Regions from separate parts of the Arthrobacter sp. NPDC097144 genome, predicted to be linked through region 2. Evidence: riboswitches for the same ligand, from Rfam matches in the RefSeq annotation. Region 2 holds a riboswitch; the other holds the start of a gene.
The links. A riboswitch is a leader RNA that binds a small molecule or an ion and turns the genes downstream of it on or off. The one in region 2 is predicted to bind thiamine pyrophosphate.

Region 1 (3,393 bases), 420 kb from region 2:
GAATGCCAGTTCACCGCGGACGGTCCCGGTCAGGAACTGATGTTCGGGTTCCTGGAAAACGGTTCCGATCCGGGTCACCAGCTCAGTGGATTTCCAACGTCCCGGGTCCGCTCCGGCGGAACCGGAAAGCGCCGGTGTTGCGTGCAGGGTGCCGGAAACGGGTTTCAACAACCCGCCCAGCGTGAGGGCCAGCGTGGATTTGCCCGCCCCGTTGGGGCCGGTGATTCCCAGCGATGTCCCGGCGCGCAGCATCAGGTCCACGCCTGCCACCACGGCAGGGGCGCGTTTGCTGCGCCCGGCTCCGAGGCCGCGGGCTTCCAGCAGCGCTGCCCCCGGTTCCTGCGGACGCGGAGCGCTCACGGCGGGCGCTGATCCCGGAAGCCAGACCCCGGCAGCGGACAACCGCTCCCGGTGGCCGGGATCTGCCAGCACCTGTGACGGCGGACCGTCGGCGAGTATTCCGCCGTCGGCCGCCAAAACCACCACCCGGTCCACAACGTCCGCCCACACCGCTACCCGGTGTTCCACCACAATCAGCGTTGCACCGGTGCGCGCCAGCACCCGTTCGACGGCGGCACGGACTTCCGTCACCCCGTCCGGATCGAGGTTGGCTGTGGGCTCATCGAGCAGCAGCAGGCCCGGCTGCATGGCCAGCACTCCGGCCAGGGCCAGGCGCTGCTTCTGCCCGCCGGAGAGGGCGGCAGTGGAATGGTGCAGCGGTACCCGCAGTCCGACGTCGTCCAGGCTTGTCCGCACCCGCTGCCAAATCTCCTGCGGCGGCACCCGGAGATTTTCCGCGCCGAAGGCAACTTCGTCCCCCACCCGGGAGAGCACCAGCTGGGACTCGGGATCCTGCAGCACCAGTCCGGCCCGGCCGCGGGCCTGCAGCGGCGCAACCCCGTCCAGGGTGAGGCTGCCCTGTTCCTCTCCCGCCGCGTCCGGTCCGGAGCCCTCGCCGAGTACACCGGCCAGGGCATGCAGCAACGTGGACTTCCCGGCGCCGGAGGCTCCGAGCAGGAGCACCTTTTCGCCCGGTTCAATGTCCAGGGTCAATCCCGAGATCGCGGGGGTGCTGCGTCCGGCATGCCGCCACCCGTAGTCGCGTGCCCGCACGGTCACGGGGGACGGCACGGGGGACGGCAGGGCGGACACCGGGGACGAAGATGGGTTACGACCGGGCATTGGAGCCCGCGTCAGCTGCCCGTCCCGAAGCGAACGGAGCCAGGACACCGGTCCGCGCCAGCGCCCGGGCGGCAAGCCAGGACAACACCCCGGCCAGGACAGCGCCGGAGACAGCCGCGAAGAGCACGTAGAGCGCCTGCCACTGCAGCGCCCATTCAGGACGGTAGAGGATGTTCTCGCTGACCCCCAGGAACACTCCGGACACCAGGCCGGCCAGCATTGCCACGGGCAGGGTGTACCGGACATACAGGAAAGCGAGGAATACCAGCTCCGCGCCCAGCCCCTGGACGAATCCGGACAACAGCACCGAAAGGCCAAACTGGGTTCCCAGCACGCCTGACACCGCAGCGGCGAGAACCTCGCAATAGATGGCGGCTCCGGGCTTGCGGATGATTAAAGCACCGAGGACCCCGGCGATCAGCCAGCCGCCGGAGTACAGGCCACCGAGCGGCGGAAAGGCCAGGAACACAACTTCCACGCCGTTGTAGGCCAAGGACCAGGCCCAGAAAATGACGCCGACGGCCACAGCGAGCACGGAGGCCACCACAATGTCGACCACGCGCCACGGACGCCGCCACGGTGAATTCTGCCGGCGGGAAGATGATGCCGGGGACATATTCTGCTGCATGAAAAAACCTCCTGAGGAACAGGAGGGGAGGGACTGCCCACGACGGATTGCCGTGAGATCCCGTGAGATCTCGACTCCCTAGCGCCGGTACTAACCGGATCAGGTTCGAGGGTCTGCGGTTGTCCGCACTCTCAGCGCCTTGGTCTTCCCGCATCGTGCCGAGGCACGGGCGGGGAGGGCGCTCCCCTGTCGTATGTTTTGCGTTCCCCACTCTACACACGGGCAAACCATTTTGGGCGGCCCGGCGGGTAGGGTTAGGGAAACGGCCCCCACAACTAGGAGCATCCATGAACCTGATCCTGAAACTGCTTGGTACCGGCGCAAGCATTGGCGCGGGCATTCTGTCCGCGAAAATCCTGGACTTCGTCTGGACCAAGGTGACAGGCAACGAACCGCCCCGGGACAAGGACGGCGTGCTGGACGTCAACCTCCGTACCGCGGTGATCTTCGCCGTCGTATCCGGCGCGGTCAGCCAGGCTATCCGTGTCCTGACCAACCGCGGCACGCAGCGCGCCATCCAGCGTTACCAGAAGACGCCGGACGTCGTCTAGGGAGCACCAACTTCACCACAGGGCGCTCAGCCCTCGGGATTTCCTCCCGGGCGGCGGGCGCCCTGTGCTGTATCCGGGCCTAGTCCGGCAGCCGACTGGACGTCATCATCCAGCGAGCTTTCCCCGGCCGGTGCCCCGGGATCATCATCCACCAGCGGGTCTTCCCCGGCTCCGTCGTCCTCGGTACTGTCCGTCCTGGCCTGGATCAGCAGTTCCTGGGCACGGCCCACAACGTCATCCAGCTCGTCGATGCTGAGCAGCTCCGGGCGCAGGTGCTTGGTGCGGTAGCCGGCCCGGCCGACCATGTGCGCGGAGACCGGCGCGGTGAGGATCATGAACAGCCAGCACACCGCCAGCACCGGCAGCAGCGACCAGCTCTCGAACTGCACGGCCATGGCCAGCAGGAACAGCAGCAGGCCCAGCACCTGCGGTTTGGAGGCCGCATGCATGCGGCTCATCAGGTCCGGAAACCGCATCAGTCCGATGGCGGCGGCAAGGGACATCAGCGCCCCGCCCGTCATCAGGATTCCCACGATCAAATCATTCAGTTCCTGGCTCACGGGCTACCTCCGGTCCGTAACAAAGCGGGCAACGGTGACGGAGCCGATGAAGCCAATCAGGGAGATCGAGACCAGCAGCGCCAGGTAATCCAGGTTGCGCTCCACGATCATCTCCGTGGCCAGCGCCGCTCCCACAATCGTCAAGAGCACGTCCGCTGCCAGTACCCGGTCAAGGATGGAAGGCCCCCGGGCAATCCGGAAAATGGCGCCGGCAGCCGCGAGGGACAGCATGACGGCCACGAGGACCAGAAAAATGCTCATCATGAGTTTGCTCCCTTTGTCGACTCGGCCTGTCCGGCACGGAGTGCATTGTCCCGACGGGCCAAGGCCTTTTCCGCTTTCAGCACCTCAAGATCCTCGCGGGTTCCAATGGAACGGATCAGCCACGACTCGGTGTCCCGCACATCCTTGCGGACCTTGTCTGCCTGCTCAGGAGTGGAGACATTCAGGCAGTGCAGGTACAGGGTGGAGG
Region 2 (3,393 bases):
CCGCAGCTCAGTGGTGGTGCGGGTTTGGGGCACGGATTCTTCCCTGCCCGGGCTGCTGGTGCACGCTCACCTGGACGTGGTGCCGGCCGAGCCCGAGCAATGGAGCATGGACCCTTTCGCCGGCACTGTCCGGGACGGTTACATCTACGGCCGCGGCGCTGCAGACATGAAGGACATGGTGGCCATGACCCTGGCCACGCTGCTGAACTGGGCAGAGGCGGGGGTCCGTCCGAGGCGGGACATCGTTGTGGCTTTCGTGGCGGATGAGGAGGACAAGGGCGACTACGGCGCTCTTTGGCTGGCCGCGGAGCATCCGGAACTTTTCGCGGGCGTGGAAGCCGCAATCGGGGAATCCGGGGGCCACGCCACCCTTCTGGAGGCAGTGGACGGTTCTGAGGTCCGGCTCTATCCGATTGCTGCCGGTGAGCGGGGCACCCTCCACATCAGGGTCCGTGCGGAGGGAGTTTCCGGCCACGGATCCCGGCCCGTTCCGGTCAATGCCGTACAGAACCTGATCAATGCCCTCCAGCGTGTGGGCAGCTATTCCTGGCCGCTGGTCCTCACCCCGGTGGTCCGCCGGTACATCGAGGAGACGACGGCGGCCCTGGGATTCTCTGCGGACCTGGGCTCGGACGCCGGTGTGGAAGCTGCCATCGACGCCATGGGCGAGGCCGGAACGGTGGCCGGCGTGACGGTCCGCTGCTCCTCCACGCCCACAGTGCTGCGGGCCGGCTACAAGGTGAACGTGATCCCCGGAGTGGCGGAAGCCGACGTCGATATCCGCTGCCTTCCCGGCACCGAGGAGGACACCCTGGCCACCGTTCGGGAGCTGCTGGGGGACACGGTAAGCACCACTTTCCTCTCGCACCAGCCGCCGGTGCAGTCGCCGGTCGACTCCCCGTGGTTCGAGGCGATGCGCGGGGCACTGCTCCGCCACGATCCGCAGGCCGTTGTGGTGCCCATGTGCATGGGCGGCGGAACGGATGCCAAGGCCTTTGCTCCGCTGGGAATCCACTGCTACGGGTTCGCGCCCCTGGCCACGGATCCGGAAGGGCGCAGCATCCAGGGCGTCCACGGAGTGGACGAACGGATTCCGGTTGCCGCCGTGCAGGGAGGCCAGCAGGTCCTTCAGGACTTCCTGACCGGAGTCTGAGCCGCTGCACCCGGCCGGGCACTTCCTCCTCCTCCGTCTTTCCGGCACGCCGAGCGGGGGGTGTGTGCTTCCGGCGGCCGGCTGGCATAGAGTCTTCTGCAGTGACACGGGGTGCCGACAGGCTGAGATGAAACCCGTTGAACCTGATCTAGTTCGAACTAGCGAAGGGATGTCGCGGATGACTATTCGCCTGACACCGTTAACCGTTTCCACCCTCCTGGCGCGCCTGCGCGCCGAACCGCCGTTGGTGCAGTGCCTGACCAACGCCGTGGTGACAAATTTCACCGCGAACGTTTTGCTGGCCCTGGGCGCCGCGCCGGCCATGACTGACATTCCGGGAGAGGCCGGGCCGTTCGCCCGGGTGGCCTCCGGTGTGCTGATCAACCTGGGCACTCCGCATGAGGAACAGCGCCGGGCAATGCTGGAGGCCGCCGCGGCAGCCAATGATGCCGGCACGCCCTGGGTGCTGGACCCGGTGGCCGTGGGCAACCTTCCGGTGCGCACGGCTTTGGCCGCGGAACTGCTGGCACTGCGGCCAACCGCTATCCGCGGCAACGCCTCCGAAATCATTGCGCTGGCGGGACTGGGTTCCGGCGGCCGCGGCGTGGACTCCACCGACGATCCGGAAAGCGCCCTTCCGGCAGCGCTCCTGCTGGCTGAAAAACACGGATCCGTCGTCGCTGTCTCCGGCCCCACTGATGTGATCACGGACGGCGTGCAGACCGTGCGTGTCAGCAACGGCGATGCCCTGCTGACACGGGTCACCGGCGGCGGATGCGCGTTGGGAGCGGTCACTGCCGCCTTCCTCGCCGTGGCTGACGACGGCGGAGCGCTGGCGGCAGTTGCCGCCGCCACCGCCGTGTACACAGTGGCTGCGGAACCGGCAGCCGAAGCCGCCGCCGGGCCGGGAAGCTTTGCGGCCGGATTCCTTGATGCCCTGGCCGCCCTCGGAGAACAGGACCTGAAGCAGCGGCTGGTGAGCGCATGAAGGCCGGAGTAGTTGACGTGTCCCGGTCCCGGGAGCGCGTGCGAAGCAGCGGCATTTACCTGGTGACGGACACGGTTCTTTGCGGGCCGCGCGGCGTCGTCGAGACCGTCAGGGCCGCAGTGGCAGGCGGCGTGGAAACAATCCAGGTACGGGAAAAGAATGCCTCGGCAGCCGATTTTTACGCCCTGGTCCTTGCTGTTGCCGAAGCCGCAGGAGACCGGGCCACCGTACTGGTGGATGACCGGGTGGACATCTATCTGGCGGCCCGGGCCGTCCGCGCCGGAGTGCACGGAGTCCACGTGGGCCAAAGCGACCTGCCCGCCGAACTGGTGCGCACGCTCGTGGGCCCGGACGCCGTCGTCGGCCTGACCGCCAACACCGCAGAGCATCTGGAAGCGCTCGCGGCGCTGCCGCCGGGAACCGTGGATTACCTCGGAACCGGGGTCATCCGGCCCACCCGCACCAAAGCAAATCATCCGAAGCCGCTGGGAATCAGCGGATTCACCGAGTTCGCGGCGCGGGCAACGCTGCCGGTGGTGGCCATTGGCGGCATCGTGCGCGAGGACGTCGGTGCGTTAAGGGCGGCCGGTGCCACCGGAGCCGCCGTGGTATCGGCCATTTGCGCAGCCGCCGATCCGCAGGCTGCAGCCGCGGAGCTGGTCCGCGCCTGGCACGCGGGGAGTCCGGCATGAGCGCCGGCAGGATCCCGCGGATTCTCAGCATCGCCGGCACCGATCCCACCGGCGGCGCCGGAATCCAGGCCGACCTGAAGTCCATCGCGGCCGCCGGCGGGTACGGCATGGCCGTTGTCACCGCGCTGGTCGCGCAGAACACCCGGGGCGTGCGGTCGGTGCACACCCCTCCCGTCGCTTTCCTGCGCGAACAGCTGGAGGCAGTGAGCGACGACGTCGGGATCGACGCCGTCAAGATTGGCATGCTTGGCAGCGCGGACGTGATTCAGGCGGTGGACGACTGGCTGGCTGCCCTGGAAGTTCCTGCGGTGGTGCTGGATCCGGTCATGATTGCCACCAGCGGTGACCGGCTGCTGGATGCCGGAGCCGAGGCCGCACTGCGGCAGCTGTTGCACCGGGTGGATCTGGTGACGCCGAACCTTCCCGAACTGGCGGTGCTCGTACAGGAGCCCGTTGCTGAGTCGTGGGAGCGGGCACTGGCGCAGGGCGAGCAGCTTTCCGCCGCCTACGCAGTCAAAGTCCTGGTCAAGGGCGGTCATCTGGCGGGGGACAGCTGTCCC

Region 1: linked by a shared signal. The riboswitch ahead of ACIQXM_RS09870 (ECF transporter S component) and the one ahead of thiM (hydroxyethylthiazole kinase) in region 2 are both predicted to bind thiamine pyrophosphate.

The regions. Positions count from the first base shown of each region.
Region 1 is NZ_JBIWDW010000003.1:586,182-589,574, reverse strand. Features, by position in the region: gene ACIQXM_RS09875 (ABC transporter ATP-binding protein) at 1-1,182, opposite strand, end outside; gene ACIQXM_RS09870 (ECF transporter S component) at 1,169-1,810, opposite strand; TPP riboswitch at 1,869-2,008, opposite strand; gene ACIQXM_RS09865 (DUF4235 domain-containing protein) at 2,098-2,361, shown strand; gene mnhG (monovalent cation/H(+) antiporter subunit G) at 2,388-2,921, opposite strand; gene ACIQXM_RS09855 (monovalent cation/H+ antiporter complex subunit F) at 2,925-3,185, opposite strand; gene ACIQXM_RS09850 (Na+/H+ antiporter subunit E) at 3,182-3,393, opposite strand, start outside.
Region 2 is NZ_JBIWDW010000003.1:161,980-165,372, reverse strand. Features, by position in the region: gene ACIQXM_RS07775 (M20/M25/M40 family metallo-hydrolase) at 1-1,153, shown strand, start outside; TPP riboswitch at 1,251-1,340, shown strand; gene thiM (hydroxyethylthiazole kinase) at 1,323-2,141, shown strand; gene thiE (thiamine phosphate synthase) at 2,138-2,833, shown strand; gene ACIQXM_RS07760 (bifunctional hydroxymethylpyrimidine kinase/phosphomethylpyrimidine kinase) at 2,830-3,393, shown strand, end outside.